Regions from separate parts of the Photorhabdus heterorhabditis genome, predicted to be linked through region 1. Evidence: predicted binding sites of a transcription regulator. Region 1 holds the regulator's gene; each other region holds the start of a gene.

Region 1 (5,353 bases):
CCAATCAATCTGTCTCAGGTAAAAAAATTGAAACGCATTCGGGAATTTGATGAAATTGTAACCGCAAAGCTCCACAATTTTAAAGATGCAGTAGACTACTATCGCCAGTGCAGTGCACTGCCACGTCTGCCTGACATTACTGTGCCACTGCTGATTATTCATGCCAAAGACGATCCCTTTATGTCGCCAGAAGTTGTCCCTGATCTCAAAACTCTGCCTAAGAATATTGAATATCAAATGACAGAACATGGTGGACACGTCGGCTTTGTCAGTGGTTCTCTGAAGAAACCACAAATGTGGCTGGAACAACGTATTCCAGGTTGGCTGTCATCTTATCTGGAGCAACCGCAATGATTATTCCGTGGCAACAACTGGAACCAGAAACTCTGCTAAATTTGATAGAGAGCTTTGTCCTGCGGGAAGGTACTGACTATGGCGAACATGAAAAATCGCTTGAGCAGAAAGTCACTGACATACGCCGTCAGTTAGAACGAGGAGATGTTATGCTGGTGTGGTCTGAACTGCATGAAAGCATCAATATTATGCCGAAAGAAATGTTCGATTCTTAACATTATGGAGTTTACTGTATGTCCGCCAAACATCCGATTATTGCAATTACCGGCTCTAGCGGCGCCGGAACAACAACAACGAGTTTAGCTTTCCGTAAAATTTTCCAGCAACTTAATATCAGTGCGGCGCAAATAGAAGGGGACAGTTTCCACCGTTACACCCGCCCTGAAATGGATGCTGCGATTCGTAAAGCCAAAGAACAAGGCAGACATATCAGTTACTTTGGGCCAGAAGCCAATGATTTTGGCATGCTGGAAAAAACCATGATTGACTATGGTGAAACGGGTGAAGGCCGTCGTCGGAAATATCTTCATACTTATGACGATGCCGTTCCTTACAACCAGCTACCCGGTACATTTACACCATGGGCATCCTTACCCAAGCAAACCGATGTGCTGTTCTATGAAGGTCTACATGGTGGCGTTGTAACACCACAACATAACGTTGCCAGCCATGTCGATCTGCTGGTAGGAGTAGTGCCGATTGTCAACCTTGAATGGATACAGAAACTTATCCGTGATACCGGGGAACGAGGACATTCACAAGAAGCGGTGATGGATTCTGTTGTTCGTTCTATGGATGATTATATCAATTACATTACGCCACAATTTTCGCGAACACATATCAACTTTCAACGTGTCCCTACCGTGGATACCTCCAACCCATTTTCAGCCAAAGCCATTCCATCATTGGATGAAAGTTTCATTGTCATCCGTTTCCGTGATCTGACTCAGATTGATTTCCCGTACCTGTTATCAATGCTACAAGGCTCATTCGTTTCAAGTATTAATACCATTGTGGTTCCAGGCGGAAAAATGGGATTGGCAATGGAATTAATTATGACGCCATTAGTACAACGATTGCTGGAAGGGGAAAAGATTTGCTGATCAGAACCTGGGATAAATGTAAAAAATCCAGTCTCTGAATTCACATCTTTACATTATTCAGTTAATAAAACAGGTAACTGAAATGTTAGTTACCTGCCGTTATTTTTTAATCAATAAATAATATCTTAATCTGCATCTTTAATTTCAAAACTGTGGGTGATTTCAACTGACTTTCCCAGCATCAACGAAACAGAGCAATATTTTTCTGCGGAAAGTATAACAGCACGTTCAACCGCTTTATCTGTTAAATCTTTGCCTGTCACAATGAAATGCAGATTTATATGAGTAAACAAGCGTGGCGCTTCTTCACGACGGCGGGAAGTTAATTTTACCTCACAATCTATTACGTCATATCTACCTTTCTGCAAAATAGAAACAACATCAATCGTACTGCAACCACCCGCTGCCATTAATACCATTTCCATTGGGCTTGGTGCCTTATCGCCGGCATTTCCATCCATCATTATCTGATGACCCGAAGACGACTCCCCCAAAAGAGATAACCCTTCAACCCATTTTACCCGTGCTTGCATAATCCCCCCTTAAACCATTTTTTGCATTAAAGCCTACCCTTTCGGTATTAAACTGGCAATCTAATGCGCAGTTCATGATGCTGAAACAATACAAGACAAGACAGAAACCTTTTCCTGTGCTACAAACAGAAGCAGGTCAGGTATATATTAGGTTAGGATCAATACTCAGGGTTCAAATTTTAGATAACCTATATAAAACTTTCACCTGTCGGTTTTTCGACAAACTAATATGTTAAGCTAGTGTCTTTATAAGCCAGCCTGATGAGAAACTTTTAGATTCTCATGTTATTTAGGCAGCGATAACAACAGAGGATGAAGCGAATGGTTCTCGGCAAGCCACAAACAGACCCCACTCTTGAATGGTTTTTGTCACACTGCCATATTCATAAATATCCATCTAAAAGCACGCTTATTCATCAAGGCGAAAAAGCAGAGACGCTTTACTACATCGTAAAAGGCTCTGTTGCAGTTTTGATTAAAGATGAAGAAGGCAAAGAGATGATCCTCTCCTATTTAAATCAGGGAGATTTCATTGGCGAACTTGGATTATTTGAAGAAGGGCAAGAGCGTACAGCCTGGGTACGGGCTAAAAGTGCCTGTGAAGTGGCTGAAATTTCCTATAAAAAATTCCGCCAACTGATTCAGGTCAACCCGGATATTCTAATGCGTTTATCTGCCCAAATGGCAAGCCGTTTGCAAACGACTTCTGAGAAAGTCGGTAATCTAGCCTTTCTGGATGTTACCGGCCGTATTGCTCAGACCTTGCTGAATTTGGCAAAACAACCAGATGCTATGACCCACCCGGATGGGATGCAAATCAAAATCACACGTCAGGAAATTGGCCAAATTGTTGGCTGTTCCCGTGAAACGGTTGGTCGTATCCTGAAAATGCTGGAAGATCAAAACCTGATTTCCGCACACGGCAAAACAATTGTTGTTTACGGTACACGTTAATACCTGATGAATCAGCGCATTATATTTGCGCTGATTTTTCTTGTATTCGTTATACTAACTGGCTAATCGTCTTTTCCAACCGTTCCATTCCCTGAGCAATCTCTTCTTTACTGATAATCAACGAAGGTGTGAAACGCAGTACATCACTGCCAGCACTCAGCAACATTAGCCCATTTTCAGCAGCCAGTTGCAGGATATCTTTAGATTTTCCCTGATACTGCCCTTTTAGTTCCGCACCAATCAGTAATCCTTTTCCACGGATCTCACCAAATACGGAATATTGCTGATTAATATCGTTCAAAAAATTCACAATTAAATTATGACGTTTTTCAACCCCATCCAGAACCTCTGGCGTATTGATAATATCAAACGCAACATTTGCGACTGCACAAGCCAGCGGATTACCACCGTAAGTCGTACCGTGAGTTCCCGGCACCATAACCGAGGCAATATTCGCGGTGGTCAGCATAGCACTGACAGGAAAACCATTTCCTAGTGCTTTCGCTGTGGTGATAATATCCGGTGCAACATCATAATGCATATAAGAAAACAGTTTGCCGGTACGTCCCATCCCACTTTGTACTTCGTCAAACACCAGCAGCACCTGATGTTTATCACAAAGCTCACGCACCCCATGAATAAACGCAGATGTTGCAGGAGTTACTCCCCCTTCTCCCTGAACAGGTTCCAATATAACCGCACAAGTATGGTCATCCATGACTGCCTTTACCGCCTCTAAGTCATTAAAAGGTACATGAATAATATCTGCGGGTTTTGGCCCAAAACCATCAGCATATTTTGGCTGACCACCAACAGAGACAGTAAAAAGGGTACGACCATGAAATCCCTGATGGAACGCAATAATTTTGGTTTTATATGGGCTGTGACGGGTAATGGCATAGTGACGAGCCAGTTTAAATGCAGCTTCATTCGCTTCTGCACCTGAATTAGCAAAAAATACCCGTTCAGCAAACGTAGCATCAATCAATTTCTGCGCCAATATTAAAGCCGGTTCATTGGTGAAAATATTACTGATATGCCAAAGTTTCTCTCCTTGCTGCTTCAAAACATCAACCAACTCAGGGTGACAATGTCCCAAAGCCATAACAGCAATACCACCCGCAAAATCAATGTATTCCTTCCCTTGTTGATCCCATACACGACTACCTTGCCCTTTCACCGGTATAAACTGTGCCGGTGAATAGATTGGCAACATGACTTGATCGTAGGTATTTCTATTTACTGCGGCATGTTCTGTCATTTTCCCACCCGATTTTTATATATACATTATTTAAAAGTGAAAATATAATCACAAAATACGCATAAAAAATCAAAGATGGGCCAATGAAAAAGATGAATAAATGAAGAAATTATTGGTATCTGGTTAATATCTAAGGAAGTTTCTCAGTAGCTGATGCCCTTGCTCGCTGAGAATACTTTCTGGATGGAACTGCACACCTTCCAGAGGCAACGTGCGGTGACGAATTCCCATGATTTCATCTACATTGCCGTCATGCTGGCTCCATGCAGTCACCTCAAATGAAGCAGGTAATGTTTCCGCAGCAATCACCAATGAATGGTAACGGGTAACCGTTAATGGCCGATTAAGACCTTTAAACACACCTTGCTGATTATGATGAATAGCAGAAGTTTTCCCATGCATGACTTCTCTAGCTTTTACTACACTGGCACCAAATGCCTGTCCAATTGCCTGATGTCCAAGGCAAACACCCAAAATCGGCAACTGCCCCGCAAAATGCGAAATCGCAGTCAGAGAAATGCCTGCTTCATTTGGCGTACAGGGGCCTGGGGAAATAACAAGATGAGTGGGAGCTAATCTCTCAATATCCTCAAGCAGTAATTCATCATTGCGCTTAACTAAAACATCTATTCCCAATTCACAAAAGTATTGATATAAGTTATATGTAAAAGAATCGTAGTTATCTATTATTAATAACATAGGAAACAATCCTACTCATTTATCGCTGTATTTGCTGTCCTGCCACTCCTGCAATTTATTTATCATGAACAACATGACTTTCAGGTAAAACGGCCTAACGACAACGGGGCGGCTATCATAGCACATCAACATTTGTAGCATAGCACAACAAAATCAATGGCTATCTTTTACTCAATCAACTTACCCTCAAACCTACAAAACATATGCTCTATTTTGATATTCCATAAGTAAAGGTAATTGTTATGAAGACAAAACTGATTATAGCATCTCTTTTTCTACTGTCCTTCCCCACGCTAGCCACAACTAAGGCTGCCAATATTTTCTTCCCAGTAAAAGGCGTGATTTGCGATAAAAAAGGAAAATATTGCGCTGATCAACAAGGTGTGTCGGTAAAATTAACCGAAAAGCATTTAGGAAAAAAAGCAGCAGAACACCTGAAAAATGAGATT
Region 2 (5,353 bases), on a different contig from region 1:
CCGCTAGTTTCCGACTGAAGAGGCAAAAGAGTAGCTTGTTCAATCACTGTCTTCTCGTTATTCCAATATTGTGGGTTACGCTCAAGTACTATTCGCTCATTCACCACCCACTCTTTCAACCGATATGCCCCATTTCCCACATAATTTTCTGGCAGTGTCCATTTATTGCCAAACTTTTCGACGATATCCTTTTTCACGGGTTTCATTGCTGTATGACTGAGCATATTGACAAAATAAGGCACAGGATGCGTCAAAATAACTTGTAAACGATGGTCATCTAGCGCTTTAACACCCAACTGATCGGGAGATTTTTTACCCTTCAGAACATCATCAATGTTTTCAACGTAAGCATATTGAAGGTAACTGGCATAAGGTGATCCCACATTTGGATCAGCCAATCGTTGCCAGCTATACTCAAAATCGTGTGCAGTGACCGGCGTTCCATCACTCCATTTAGCGTTATCACGCAGATAGAAAGTCCATACCGTGTCACCTTGATTTTCCCAATGGCTTGCAACTGCCGGAACGATTTCCCCTTCGGGACCGGTACTCACCAACCCTTCTAATAGATTAAGAATAATGTTGGTTTCCGGCACACCTTCAACTTTATGTGGATCAAGTGAGGCAACTTCTACGCCATTATCTACAGTAATCTGCTGTTGATCGGCAAGTTTCACCCCCTCTGGTACCTCAGCAGCAAACACCGCCGTAACAGGAAATGCCAATAATAAAAATATATTGGAAACAAACTTATATAATTTTAATTGTTTGATCTTCATTTCTTTCCTCCAGATTTAGTGAATCTTCTCATTCACTCTGCATATATCCCATAAAGACTGGCATCTTCGCGTTATACACCCCAAAGTAAAATACTTACGGATTAAATATTAAAGACTGCTTATCATACCAGTTGTTAAATATTCCTTTCATATTGCAAAGATTGACCTTACAAACAACTTATTACAACCTATTACATTAATTGGCAAAAGATCCCAAATCACACAACAATACATTGATATATAAAGATTTTTACACAATATGATTAACTAAAACAGGATATAAAGGTAAACCCAAATGAAAATAAACATAATTTTAACAAATTGCAATCAATGCAAATTAAAAACCTACATTCATCACAAAACCATGGTGGAAGCAGCCAGTTACACATTGTATAAACAGACCAGAATAATTTAAAAAATATTGGATTATTTGTATAAAATTCAGGAAGTACCGATAAAAAAAACGAGAAAAGATGATAAAACAAGCTTTATCATAAAAATGATAAGAATATTATAATTTATAATTTGACTAGAAAAAAATTCACCTCTTTTCTCGCAAGTCGTATCAGATTAGCCCCGGAAATAATGCCCTAATCCCTGTCACAATCAGCTCGATTCCTAAAGACATCAACAACAGCCCCATAATACGGGTGATAACGTTAATTCCCGTCTGCCCAAGGTATTTGACCACTAAAGGAGCGGCTCGAAATAATAACCAGCAGCAAAAAGCAAACAACGCGCTGGTTAGCGCAAGTCCAATAAAATTTTGCCACCCCTGGTAGCGAGAACTCCAAACAATACAAGAACTGATTGCACCAGGACCTGCCATTAACGGTAATGCCAATGGCACAACCCCGACACTCTCTCTGATCGCTGTTTCTGATTTTTCCTGCTTATTTTGCTTATCTTCCCCAAGCTTACCGTTAATCATCGACATAGCGATAGTCACAACAAGAATCCCACCAGCAATACGGAAAGAATCAATGGAAATACCAAACATACGCAGGATCGAATCACCTAACAGCAAAGCTGTCCATAAAATGATGGCAACAGAAATATTGGCTATAAAATTAGTTTTATTACGGGCAGATTGAGTCTGGTAATGAGTCATGCTAATAAAAACCGGCAAGATACCAACGGGATTAACTAGCGCAAACAATCCAACAAAAAACTTAATGTAACCAGGAAGATCCAGTAGCAAGTCACTCACAAATAACTCCTCATTGAGCTACGCAGTATTAGTAAGTCTGTTTCCATATGGTCATCCACCAGAATATTATGGAAAACTTAATTTTTTCTTTACATTATACCGATAAGATTTCGGTTTCTATCCACTATAACCCATTTTTTAATTAATAATTTCTTATATAAAAAGTTGTTTACTCGATATTTTCGCCAAGTTAATAACTTAATCTTATTCACTCTTTTGCCATTCAATTCATATTATCACCCATCAAAGCTGAAAGGAGTCAGCTTTGCATTTGTGTGATTAAGATCAATATATATTTAATACCAAATGGTAACCTGTAGCTATCATAAAATCACCAGACTAAATAGTCTGTAAAATACTTTTTTACCTAATATTAAAGATTTTTAATATTTATCAGGAGTCGTTTTTTATGACTGTAACTAATGCTACTGAACTGAATGAAATGGTTGCCAGAGTAAAAAAAGCGCAACGTGAATTTGCTAACTTCTCTCAAGAACAAGTTGACAAAATCTTCCGAGCTGCCGCTCTTGCGGCAGCCGATGCACGTATTCCTTTAGCAAAATTAGCCGTGACAGAATCGGGTATGGGTATTGTCGAAGACAAAGTCATCAAAAATCACTTTGCCTCCGAATACATCTATAACGCATATAAAGATGATAAAACTTGTGGCATTTTGTCCGAAGACCAAACATTCGGCACTATCACTATTGCTGAACCTATAGGCTTAATTTGCGGCATCGTGCCAACCACTAACCCAACATCTACAGCTATTTTTAAGGCGCTAATCAGCCTGAAAACCCGTAACGGTATTATTTTCTCACCACACCCACGAGCTAAAAAAGCAACCAACAAAGCCGCTGAATTGGTCCTACGTGCTGCAATTGAGGCCGGCGCACCTGAAGATATTATTGGCTGGATTGATGAACCCTCTGTTGAACTTTCTAATGCGTTGATGCACCACCAGGATATCAACCTGATCCTCGCTACCGGTGGCCCAGGTATGGTAAAAGCGGCATACAGCTCAGGTAAACCCGCAATCGGCGTTGGGGCGGGTAACACCCCCGTCGTCATTGATGAATCAGCTGATATTAAACGTGCCGTTGCATCTATTCTGATGTCCAAAACGTTTGACAACGGCGTTATCTGCGCTTCAGAACAGTCCGTTATCGTAGTGGATTCTGTTTACGAACAGGTACGTGAACGATTCTTTACTCACGGCGGTTATTTGTTACAAGGCAAAGAGCTGCAAGCTGTTCAGGATATTATCCTGAAAAACGGTAACCTGAACGCAGCAATTGTTGGTCAGCCTGCAACTAAAATTGCCAAAATGGCAGGCATCCATGTTCCTGAAAAAACCAAAATACTCATTGGGGAAGTCAGCCAGATTGATGAAACTGAACCTTTTGCTCACGAAAAACTGTCTCCACTGCTCGCTATGTACCATGCAAGCAGTTTTGAAGATGCGGTAGAAAAAGCAGAAAAACTGGTTGAAATGGGCGGTATTGGTCACACCTCCTGCCTGTATACCGATCAAGATAATCAAGCAGCAAGAGTCAAGTACTTTGGCGACAAAATGAAAACAGCACGCATCCTGGTGAATACACCCGCATCTCAAGGTGGTATCGGTGATCTTTACAACTTCAAACTTGCTCCATCTCTAACACTAGGTTGCGGTTCCTGGGGAGGAAATTCCATCTCCGAAAATGTGGGGCCAAAACATCTCATCAACACCAAAACCGTGGCGAAGAGAGCAGAAAATATGTTATGGCATAAACTTCCAAAATCAATTTACTTCCGTCGGGGTTCCCTACCTGTCGCATTAGGGGAAGTGGCAACCGATGGTGCAAAACGGGCCTTTATCGTAACAGACCGTTTCTTATTCAATCATGGTTATGCTGATCAAGTCACTGATGTGCTGAAATCCCACGGGATAGAAACAGAAGTTTTCTTTGAAGTTGAAGCTGACCCGACATTGAGCATCGTTCGTAAAGGTGCTGAACAAATGCATTCATTCAAACCAGATATCATTGTTGCACTAGGGGGGGGTTCTCCAATGGATGCCGCCAAAATTATGTGGGTAATGTATGAACACCCTGAAACGCATTTCGAAGAATTAGCCCTGCGATTTATGGATATCCGTAAACGCATCTACAAATTCCCGAAAATGGGCATTAAAGCTAAAATGGTAGCAATTACCACAACTTCCGGCACAGGCTCTGAAGTGACACCATTTGCCGTTGTCACTGATGATACCACCGGTCAAAAATATCCATTGGCTGACTATGCCCTGACTCCAGATATGGCTATCGTTGATGCTAATCTGGTAATGGATTTACCAAAATCACTGTGTGCTTTTGGTGGCTTGGATGCTATCACCCATTCTCTAGAAGCTTATGTATCTGTGCTGGCAAACGAATACTCTGACGGACAAGCACTTCAAGCACTAAAACTACTAAAAGAATTCCTTCCAGCCAGCTATCACGAAGGTGCAACTAATCCTATTGCCCGTGAACGGGTTCATAATGCTGCAACCATTGCTGGCATTGCATTTGCTAACGCCTTTCTGGGCGTATGTCACTCTATGGCACACAAACTGGGTTCTGAGTTCCATATCCCGCACGGCCTTGCTAACGCATTGCTGATTTGTAACGTTATCCGTTATAACGCTAACGATAACCCAACTAAACAGACTGCATTCAGCCAATATGACCGTCCACAGGCACGCCGTCGTTATGCTGAAATTGCAGATCATCTTGGCTTATCTGCTACCGGGGACCGTACCGCAACAAAAATTGAAAAACTGCTAGCATGGCTGGAAGAGATGAAATCTGAACTGGGTATCCCAACCTCTATCCGCGCCGCCGGTATTCAGGAAGCGGACTTTTTAGTAAAAATTGATAAATTGTCTGAAGATGCTTTCGATGACCAATGCACTGGCGCGAATCCTCGCTATCCTCTGATTTCTGAGCTGAAACAACTCTTGTTGGATTCATACTATGGACGTGAATTCACAGAAACAACTGTCACACAGGAAACAACAGAGCCAGCACAAAACCCGGGCAAAAACTAACCATCAACTAACTTAATATCACTTAAAGGGTGCTGATATCAGTACCCTTTAACTCATGCCATAAAAACGCCGACTCAATCCTAATAAGCCCTCAAACGTCCTCTGGAAGCTTTAAAAAATTATTAACTACCGCTGTATTTTCGTTTTTCCTTAGCTTCATTGATAACATCCGTATAGTGTTTGCGGCAAACAGACACATATTTTTCATTACCCCCGATATCAATCTGCTTACCATCATAAATGGCCACACCTTCACTATCAAAACGTAATACACGGCTTGCTTTACGTCCACAA
Region 3 (5,353 bases), on a different contig from region 1:
CCAGACCACTGATTGAAATCTGGTTAATATCGCTTACATTCAGATAAGTATGCAGGGCACAGGTTGCTTGATAATTACCATAAGTTTCCAGTTCTACCTCACAGGTATCACTCAGTTTGAAACGAGCAATTAATGTAAAATCATAAGGCCACAATTTATGGGTATATTCATTGTCTCTCAGGGTGAAAGTTAATATGACGCCATTTTCATGTTCATTGTGTGCGCTAAATTCCCAGGGAAGAATTCTGGCAAAACCATGAATTGGTGTTCCAGCCGAGCCAAACCAAGGCCAACAAATAGGGACCCCACCGCGGATAGCTGTGCCTGCTTTAAATGAGGTTTTCTTGCTTAGCCATAATCCCGGTTCTTGATCTTTGGGGTGCCAGGAGATGAGGTGCGCTCCTTGCAGACTGATTGCACCACGCACTTTTGGATGAGAGATGACGATTAATGGAAGTTCATCCATGTTTCGTTGACTGATAGAGGGGGATATCTGTTTTGCAACCGGTAATGCAAAAATTTTATCGTTCATCCGTATAACCTTGTAAAACTAAAACAGGGGTATTGCATTATCCAAGAATAATGCATGTTGTACACAGATTAAAAAAACAAAAGAGCTGCCTTTCCCGGCAGCTCTTTTCAGGTAAGGTGATTACTCAGTTATTTAGAGATATGAGTGATCAGATCCAGAACTTTATTGGAGTAACCTGTTTCATTGTCATACCAAGAAACCAGTTTCACAAAGTTGTCATTCAGGGCGATACCTGCTTTTGCATCAAACACAGAAGTCAGTTTTTCACCATTGAAATCGTTAGATACTACGTCATCTTCGGTGTAGCCCAGAACACCTTTCAGTTCGCCTTCAGCCGCATCTTTGATGGCATCACAAATTTGCTGGTAAGTGGCTGGTTTTTCCAAACGTACAGTCAGATCAACAACAGATACGTTAGGGGTTGGAACACGGAAAGCCATACCAGTCAGTTTACCGTTCAATTCAGGGATCACTTTACCGACAGCTTTAGCCGCGCCAGTAGAAGATGGGATGATATTTTGAGCAGCACCACGACCACCGCGCCAATCTTTTGCAGAAGGGCCGTCAACAGTTTTCTGAGTTGCGGTGGTTGCGTGAACGGTGGTCATCAGACCTTCCACAATACCGAATGTATCATTGATAACTTTAGCCAGTGGCGCCAGGCAGTTAGTGGTACAGGAAGCATTAGAAACGATGTCCTGACCTGCATAAGATTTATGGTTAACACCCATAACGAACATTGGTGTGTCATCTTTGGACGGACCGGTCAGAACAACTTTTTTCGCACCAGCGGTAATGTGTTTACGTGCTGTTTCGTCGGTCAGGAAAATACCCGTTGCTTCGGCAACAACATCAACGCCTACTTCATTCCATTTCAGGTTAGCTGGGTCCCTTTCTGCTGTAACACGGATAGTTTTACCGTTAACAATCAGGTGGCCGTCTTTTACTTCAACAGTGCCATTGAAGCGACCATGAGTTGAATCGTATTTCAGCATGTAAGCCATATATTCGGCATCTAGCAAGTCGTTGATTGCGACGATTTCGATGTCTGAACGTTCTTGTGCAGCACGGAAAACAATACGGCCGATACGACCAAAACCGTTGATACCTACTTTGATAGTCATAGTATTCCACCAGCTATTTTTTAGTGAATTAAAAGTTGTTACTAAAGTTACCAAAACCTTGCCAGCCGTCAAGCGGAATCGTGTCAATAATCGAAAAACTTCGACTTCGAGTCCACCATTTAGACGTTTGCTCTTAGGATACTGGCAATCGATCCGCTCATCATTATCGGGGCACAGATAGATATTTAAAGTTAATCGGTTAGATATGCGAGTCACATCACAAATAATAGGATAAACATATCCAGTTAACCACTTAAAATAAATTCCACTGATGTGATGTTAATTTTTTGTTATTATTAATTAATTTTGTAAGAACATTAGTCTTATTTTTATTAAGGTGGTCGTGATGGCTAAGAATTCTGATGTTTCCCTTTATACAGAGCTTACTGATATTCAGCGTCATGTTACCCAGTATGCCGGGACGGAGTCTCCATTCTCAGGGAAATTACTCCATAATAAAAAAAGTGGCGTGTATCATTGTCTGTGTTGTGGACGGCCGTTGTTTATGTCTGATACTAAATTTGATTCTGGCTGTGGCTGGCCGAGTTTTTATCAGCCTGTCAGTAATGATGCAGTACTGTATATTGATGATAATAGTCATAATATGCATCGTATTGAGGTTCGCTGTAGTCATTGCGATGCTCATTTGGGACATGTGTTCTCTGATGGTCCGCAACCGACAGGCGAACGTTTTTGTATCAACTCGGCTGCGTTAAGTTTTACTGATGAAAATACAGGCGAAAAAACAGCAGGTTAGTTATTTTTATCATTGTCGGTACAACCATTAATTTAAGAAATTAAATCGTTTCAGCTAATTCTGGAAAGTAATGAGGAAATATCAATGGAACTGGATGATCTTTTATCTGTAATGACACCAGAAATATATCAAAACTTGGTTCAGGCAGTGGAACTGGGCAAATGGCAGGATGGTGTACCTCTGACGGTGGAGCAGAAGGAATATAGCCTGCAAATGGTTATGTTATGGCAAGCAAAGCATAACCATGATCCGGAGCATATGACAATCGGTACCGATGGTCGGTTGGTAATGAAGAGTAAGCAAGAGCTGAAAGCAGCCTTTCAGTCTGAAATGGTGGCAACATTGAAACCATAATCTTCAGAAGGTTAGGTTAGCGGAAAGGCTGAGTTTGTTGAACTCAGCCTGGCCCTTGTTGGTATCAGACAAGAGTATCTTCTAGTTGATCAATTCTTATTAGCATAGCGCCTTGTTCTTTTATCTCTTTGAACGCCACTTTACTGTCGTCTGGATTGAGGTTAACCCCTCGGCAGCCATCGGTAATGACCCAGGTTTCATAACCTAATGCCAATGCGTCCAGTGCGGTAAACTTCACACAATAGTCGGTGGCGATACCAATAATGAACAGACGTTCAATTTGCTGTGTTTGCAACCAGTCATCAAGCTGGGTTTTACTCTGATGACCATTGTCAAAAAAAGCGCTGTAGCTATCGATTTGTGGATTTTCGCCTTTATAGAAAATCTCGATAATGGCCTGTTTGTTTAGTTGTGGATGAAAATCAGCGCCATGTTGTCCTTGAACACAATGTTCCGGCCACCATATTTGTGGAATACCATTCAGTACACCAATATCACCGATCTTCTGACCGGAATTCACTGCGAAACTCATATGTTCAGCAGGATGCCAATCTTGGCTGGCAATAATACTGATATTGTGCTTTAGGCAAATATCAATAGCCTGATTTGCAACATCAATGACTTGTTCACTCTCTTTTACGGCCAAGGCTCCGCCAGTACAGAAATCGTTCTGTATATCGATAAGTAATAGTGCTGTTTTCATCTTTTTCCTGGATTATTTGTCAGCATAACTCAATTCACCACGTAAATTTTGTTGCATTAGATATCTAATCTCTTCGTGGTTGTACGATTGACTGAGTAAATAGTGTAATTTGGTTAAAGTTGCTTCAAAAGTCATATCATAACCGCTTATCACGCCAGCCTCAGCCAGAGCATGGCCTGTTGCGTATCCTTCCATGTTTACCCTACCAGAAATGCATTGAGTCAGATTGACAACGACAATTCCTCTTTCTGTAGCCTGTTTTAGCTCTTTTAGTAATTCAGGGTGCTGTGGCGCGTTTCCAACGCCATATGAGCGTAGGATTAATGCCTTAACTGGCTGCATTAAAATATTATTCACAACCTGACTGGAAAGACCGGGGTAAATGGTTACTACGCCAATTGGCTGGGGGGTAATCCGATGGGTGATAAATTCACCTTGGCTGGCAGGCGCCGGGCATGTATTGAAAGCTTTGATATTAATACCCGCTTCCATTAATGGAGAACAGTTTGGTGAAGCAAAGGCATCGAAACCATCTGCATGGGCTTTAACTGTCCGGTTTCCACGGAACAGTTTATTATTGAAAAACAGGCTGACTTCATTAACTGGATAATTAGCGGCAAGATAAAGCGCATTTAGCAAGTTTGTTTGCCCGTCGGAACGCAGTGCTTCTAATGGAATTTGTGACCCTGTAACAATAATTGGCTTACCAAGATTCTCAAACATAAAAGAGAGCGCTGATGCGGTAAACGCCATCGTATCTGTGCCATGCAAAATCACGAAACCATCATAATCATCGTAATTCTGCTGGATATCGTCAGCGATACATTGCCAGTCTTCGGGGGTCATATCAGAAGAATCAATCAGTGGCTGATGCTCACGGATAGTAAATATCGGCATTTCAGCGCGGTGGAATTCAGGCATTTTGATTAATTGGTGCTGTAAGTGCCCGGAAACGGGAATGTATCCCTGAGATGAATGTTGCATCCCAATTGTTCCGCCGGTATAGACGACATAAATAGATTTCTTCTGCATGACTGTGTACCTCGTAAAAAGATCAACTGGATTATAGGGATATTACCAAATAAAAAAAGCCTGACAGGGTATCTATCAGGCTAATGATTTAATGCATTCAAATATTGCCAGAGCTATGTCATGAATTATCATGACATATTCTTGCTAATGGCATGGTTACGGCATTTTAGCGAATATCCTCGCAATTTAAACAAAATGCATAGCGATTTTGTGGATCATTCAAATGGCGATAGAACTCTACCTGTTGTTTCGCTTGCTGGGCCACTTGAACCAGTGGAGCAGGCAGCCATGCCTGAATAGCTTCCGGCATTATGGCTTGAGCGGTTGTCGTTAATTGGCTTATCAGCAATTCGCTAAATGACATTTCGGGTTGCATCCAGTCAAGTTCTGGCTTATCCAATTTTGCCAATTCAGCGGCTTTTGCAACGGCATCATCGAAATCACCTAATTGGTCGACCAATCCATTGGCTTTCGCGTCATTACCAATCCACACATGCCCCTGAGCAATCTTATCAACTTCTTCTGGTGTCTTATTGCGAGCATCCGCAACCAAGCCAATGAAGTTCTTGTAGCCATTCTCAATATTAAGCTGCATGAGTTCTGAGAACTCTTTACTCAGCCCTTTAGTGAAGGATATATCAGCTAATGGCGTTGTAGCGATCCCATCAGTGTGGATACCAATATGATCCAAACTGTTTTCATAAGTTGTGATAACACCGAAGATACCGATAGAACCGGTCAGCGTACTTTGGTTTGCGATAATGTAATTGGCCGGTGTGGAGATCCAGTAACCGCCGGATGCAGCCAGCCCACCCATAGAAACGACAACGGGTTTATTTGCTGCACGTAGG
Region 4 (5,353 bases), on a different contig from region 1:
GTCAGTAAATTCTGCATAACGTTCAAGCCTTTTGTACGGTCAAAATCAGCAGGCTGACTAGTCAGCACATTAAATTTATGCTCTTGTGCTACTTTATTAAATCCTTCGCCACGTTCACGGGCCGCAGATGTGCCAGTAATACCTTCCAACTGAATAATTTGTGCTCCATTCCCTAGTTTTTCAGCAATGAAATTGCCCGCTATTTTACCCCCCCGTCGGTTATCAGAAGCAATATGACTAGCAACGCTACCTTTATTCGCCATCCGATCGAGAGTAATTACCGGAATTTTCGCATTATTAGCCATGATAATGGCATTACCTACAGCATCAGAATCAGCTGGGTTAATTAACATCAATTTCGTGCCACGTACCGTTAGATCCTGAACATTGGCCAATTCTTTTGCGGGATTATCCTGAGAATCCAAGACAATCAAGTTATAACCCAGCTTATTTGCTTCTTTTTGAGCACTATCTTTCATGGTGACAAAAAATGGATTATTCAGTGTAGAAATGACCAACGCGATAGTGTCTTTTGCCAGGGCGTTAGCACTCATAGTCGCACTTAGTGCAACAACAGATAAAATAGCTGCCAATTTCTTCATTTTCATTGTGTTATTTCCTGTAGAGGATAAGGTTATTTACTATTTTTGTTATCAATCAAAACTGCCAACAATATTACAACTGCTTTAACGATCATCTGGTAGTTAGAAGAAATACCTAATAAGTTTAAGCCATTATTTAAAAAACCGAGGATCAGCGCACCAATTAGAGTACCAACAATTAACCCCTTACCACCTGCCAGACGGGTTCCTCCTAATACTACGGCAGCAATCGCATCTAGTTCATAACCATTCCCTGCCATTGGCTGGGCAGAAGAGAGACGGGCTACCTCAATAATACTTGCCAGTGCAGTCAGTAAACCACATAAGGAATAAACAATAATCTTGATTTTATCGACGCTGATACCGGACAAACGAGTAGCTGATTCATTACCGCCTAAAGCATAAATATAACGGCCCAAACGAGTATGGTGTAAGATGTACCAAGCAATAACAAAAACTATCAACATCAACCATACTGGAGTAGGGATACCCAATGGACGACCAATACCAAACCAGCTAAATAGATCTGCATTATCGCTGAATCCTGTATTTATCGGGCTACCATCAGTATAGACGCGAGTTATTCCACGAAGTAATAACATCATGACCAGAGTAGCAATAAAGGCTTGTACCTTACCTTTAGCAATAATTATTCCTGTACCAGCACCGATCGCAGCACCTAAAGCTAAAGCACCGACTATAGCCACCAATGCATTAACTTCCATTCCAACCAGCGAAGCTGCTACTGCACCTGTCAACGCAAGCAATGAACCAACAGACAAATCAATACCTGATGTCAGAATAACTAGTGTCATCCCAACAGCCATAATGGCGTTAACCGATGTCTGTTGCAGAATGTTAAACAAATTATTTAAAGTGAAAAAATTCGGACTAAGAGAGGAAACTACTGCTATAAGTGCTAACAACGCAATCAGTGATTTTTGCTCCAGCAGCCATTCTTTAGTAAACCAACGTTTAGATGTCGGTGATACATTAGAATTCATACTGAATTACTCCTGAATCACATCATATTGTTTGCCAACGGCTGCCGCCATTAAAGCTTCTTGAGTTGCTTGCTCAGCAAGGAATTCTCCGCTGATATGACCTTCATACATGACCAAAATTCGGTCGCTGATTCCTATCACTTCCGGCATTTCAGAAGAAACGAGTATGATGCTCAAACCTTCTTTTTTGAACTGATTAATTAGCTGATAAATTTCTTTTTTTGCACCGACATCTACACCTCGAGTAGGCTCATCCAAGATAAGAACTTTTGGTCTGGTCATTAATCCACGAGCAATTGCCACTTTTTGCTGATTACCACCAGAAAGTAGACCAACGGTCTGTTCCATTGAAGGCGTTTTAATATTAAACAACTTAATAAAGTGACTAACTGCTTTCCGCTCTTCTTTATGATTTAGACCACCTAATTTGTTACTGAAATAACGTAAGGCAGTCAGAGACATATTATCTTTAACTGACATTTCCAAAATTAGGCCATCACGCTTCCGATCTTCTGAAATATAAACAATCCCATAAGCTAACGCATCCTGAGGGTTACGAGTTATAACGGGATTCCCATCCAAAGCAATCCTCCCTTGCGTTTTTGGCAATGCGCCATAAATAATTCTCATCAATTCCGTGCGGCCTGCCCCCATCAACCCCGATATACCCAGAATTTCTCCACTATAAAGGGAAAAACTGACATTTCTCACACCGGGACCAGAAATTTTCTCAACTTTGAGCCGTTTCTTACCACGAGGTAAATTCAGGTGGGGGTATTGATCTTCCAATTTTCGACCAACCATCATTTCAATTAAGTCGTCTTCTGTTAATTCCTTTACCTGTTTTTCACTAATAAATTGCCCATCACGGAATACCGTAACATCATCACATATTTCAAAAATATCTTTCAATCGATGGGATATATAAACAATACCGCATCCCTGGAATTTCAGTTCATGTATCACTCTGAACAATGATTCGGTTTCTGTATCAGTCAGTGCATCTGTTGGCTCATCCATAATGATAACTTTGGATTCAAAACTCAGTACTTTGGCTATTTCAACCATTTGCTGCCCACCGATAGAAAGTTCAGCTACCCGCCGGTGACTGCTATAACTCAGATTCAACTTTCTCAAAAGGCGATCAGCTTCCTGATACATTTTCCTCCAGTCAATGGTACCGAATTTATTAACAAATTCGCGTCCCAGAAAAATATTTTCAGCAATGGTCATTTGAGGAATAAGATTTAATTCTTGATGGATAATTCCGATACCTGCCTCCTGAGAGGATCTAGGACTAGAAAAAGTCACTTCTTTGCCCAAATAATGAATCACTCCTGTATCTCTGGTATATATCCCAGTCAATACTTTCATCATTGTGGATTTACCTGCACCATTCTCCCCTACCAATGCCATAACTTTGCCCGGGTAAACACGTAATGCCGCGTCGGATAATGCTTTGACACCAGGAAAGGATTTACCAATTCCTTTTAGTTCTAGTACAGGTTGCATAACCACCTCAGAAAGTTACACCAGCACAAAGGATAATATTGGCATAAGGAGAATTTTCTCCGGTACGAATCACCGCTCGGCTATGTTCCATTTTCTCTTTTAATGTATTATGACTAATATATTCTATAGTGATTGAATTCCCTTGCTGTTTCTCAAGCTCTTTAATTTGATCCAATATTAATTGATGAATCAAAGGATTATGGCTAATGATCTCCTCTGCTAAAAATGCAGCTTCAACCTGCATTTCCTGAGTAACGACTTTGAGAACAGATATAAAACAGGGAATCCCCTGGGTTAGCGCTAAATCAATCCGCTGGGCTGAAGAAGGAATTGGTAATCCAGCATCACCAATTGTAATCTGGTCAGTATGCCCCAGCCGAGAAATGACGGCTGAAATTTCAGAATTAAGCAATACACCTTTTTTCATTTTTATTCCATTAGCGAAACGTTTCGCTAATTAAGCAATATAGAAAGTAACATTTAAAATGCAACATTATTGATACAAAAGTGTGATCGTCATCGAAACGTTTCGCTAATAAAAAAACAAAAAATAAACGTTAACTTATTGAATATTTGACGCTGAATCGATTTTTAAGGTAAATATTATCTTCATCAATAAATGATGACTAAAACCTATGATTAAGACTTATTTCACATATAGCTAATAATTTATTTAACCTCGTAGATAACATTGGTATGGATTATGCAAATAGCAGAAAAAATAGCTTGTTTAAGTAACTATCTGGAAAGTGGCCTGTATGAAAGACAACAGGCTATTCGTTTATGTTTGCTAGCCGCATTGTGTGGGGAAAGTGTTTTTCTACTTGGTCCTCCAGGAATCGCTAAAAGTCTAATCGCCCGCCGATTAAAATTTGCATTTCATGATGCCAGAGCATTTGAATATCTGATGACCCGTTTCTCTACTCCTGAAGAAATTTTCGGACCTCTTTCTATCCAAGCGTTGAAAGAAGAAGGACGTTATCAACGCCTAACTGCCGGCTATTTACCTGAAACTGAAATTGTTTTTCTTGATGAGGTATGGAAAGCTGGCCCAGCAATTCTTAATACCTTGCTGACGGCAATTAATGAAAGAAAATTCAGAAACGGGGATATCGAAGAAAAAATTCCAATGAGGTTACTGGTAACAGCCTCCAATGAATTACCTGAAGCAGATAGTAGCCTTGAAGCTCTTTATGACCGAATGCTAATCCGTATTTGGTTGGATAAAATTCAGGAAAAACAGAATTTCCGAGCATTACTCATTAACCACAAAAATGAAATTGATAATCCTGTCCCTGAAAACATTCAGATAACAAGTGAAGAATTTCACCAATGGCAAAATGAGATTAATAGAATAACTCTGCCAGATAGTTGTTTTGATATTATCTACCAACTACGTCAACAACTCGATATGACAGAACACTCACCTTACGTTTCAGATCGACGCTGGAAGAAAGCAATTCATTTATTACAAGCCAGTGCTTTCTTTAATGGTAGAAAGGAAATATCACCGCTTGATTTAATATTACTAAAAGATTGTTTATGGCATGATCTTAACTCTTTCAAACTGTTGCCTCAATATTTAAATACTCTAATAACCGAGCAGGCATATCAGCAAAGAATATTATCTCAGAAAATTGATTCACTTCATCATCAATGGATTCAGGTCCTTCAGGATAAAAACAATCAGCAAGCATTCCAGATAGGAAAAAAAATCCGTCTGTTTGGGCACAAAACACAATATTCTCTACCCGATCATATCAATGAAGAGAAATTGACTTTATTTCTGCATACACCTCTTTATATCCATGATATTCAGGTCAATTTCATTGAAATAGAAAAAAAGACTCTGAATGTCTGGATAAAAAAAGGTGGAGAATTACCAGTTCGCCTGAACAGTATTGGTTTTCCACAAAGCATAACAGCCGAAATTAATTCAGCATACCAGATAGAAATTTTCGATATTAGCCGTCGTTCATCCACTTTATATTTACCAGATAGCCAACACCAACAAAATGAAAAAAACAGCGAGTGGCAAGAGAGATTGGAAAAAATTAATCAAGAAATTTACCAACAACGCCAATTACTTAACCAACATAAACCATGCCTGTTTATTGAAAGTCATTGGCTTAATGCGATAGAAAAAAGCTTTATCCAACTAACAGATAAAGTAAACCAACTGAAAATAAAAATGAGAAACTAATTAAATGATTAGCTTAACAACCCTTGATCTTT

What was found. Region 1 encodes CRP, which controls carbon source genes, mostly activating them, when cyclic AMP is high. Its sites were predicted from a motif close to ATGTGANNNNNNTCACAT; they were not measured.
Region 2: a site for CRP is predicted at 2,263-2,280, ahead of adhE (bifunctional acetaldehyde-CoA/alcohol dehydrogenase). Genes of this name have one in related genera too.
Region 3: a site for CRP is predicted at 1,862-1,879, ahead of msrB (peptide-methionine (R)-S-oxide reductase MsrB). Genes of this name have one in related genera too.
Region 4: a site for CRP is predicted at 3,626-3,643, ahead of rbsD (D-ribose pyranase). Genes of this name have one in related genera too.

The regions. Positions count from the first base shown of each region.
Region 1 covers NZ_LJCS01000022.1:47,351-52,703, reverse strand. The annotation lists gene AM629_RS09855 (hydrolase) at 1-354, shown strand, start outside; gene AM629_RS09850 (YheU family protein) at 351-569, shown strand; gene AM629_RS09845 (phosphoribulokinase) at 588-1,457, shown strand; gene AM629_RS09840 (OsmC family protein) at 1,583-1,990, opposite strand; gene crp (cAMP-activated global transcriptional regulator CRP) at 2,312-2,944, shown strand; gene argD (bifunctional acetylornithine/succinyldiaminopimelate transaminase) at 2,994-4,205, opposite strand; gene AM629_RS09825 (aminodeoxychorismate synthase component II) at 4,329-4,904, opposite strand; gene AM629_RS09820 (YcgJ family protein) at 5,147-5,353, shown strand, end outside.
Region 2 covers NZ_LJCS01000059.1:10,010-15,362, forward strand. The annotation lists gene AM629_RS16850 (ABC transporter substrate-binding protein) at 1-779, opposite strand, end outside; gene AM629_RS16855 (YchE family NAAT transporter) at 1,345-1,989, opposite strand; gene adhE (bifunctional acetaldehyde-CoA/alcohol dehydrogenase) at 2,399-5,059, shown strand; gene AM629_RS16865 (thymidine kinase) at 5,182-5,353, opposite strand, start outside.
Region 3 covers NZ_LJCS01000037.1:8,840-14,192, forward strand. The annotation lists gene AM629_RS13310 (D-hexose-6-phosphate mutarotase) at 1-532, opposite strand, end outside; gene gapA (glyceraldehyde-3-phosphate dehydrogenase) at 661-1,656, opposite strand; gene msrB (peptide-methionine (R)-S-oxide reductase MsrB) at 2,003-2,413, shown strand; gene AM629_RS13325 (YeaC family protein) at 2,498-2,767, shown strand; gene pncA (bifunctional nicotinamidase/pyrazinamidase) at 2,832-3,470, opposite strand; gene ansA (asparaginase) at 3,483-4,502, opposite strand; gene sppA (signal peptide peptidase SppA) at 4,669-5,353, opposite strand, start outside.
Region 4 covers NZ_LJCS01000057.1:4,093-9,445, forward strand. The annotation lists gene rbsB (ribose ABC transporter substrate-binding protein RbsB) at 1-608, opposite strand, end outside; gene rbsC (ribose ABC transporter permease) at 635-1,606, opposite strand; gene rbsA (ribose ABC transporter ATP-binding protein RbsA) at 1,613-3,118, opposite strand; gene rbsD (D-ribose pyranase) at 3,126-3,545, opposite strand; gene ravA (ATPase RavA) at 3,822-5,321, shown strand; gene viaA (ATPase RavA stimulator ViaA) at 5,326-5,353, shown strand, end outside.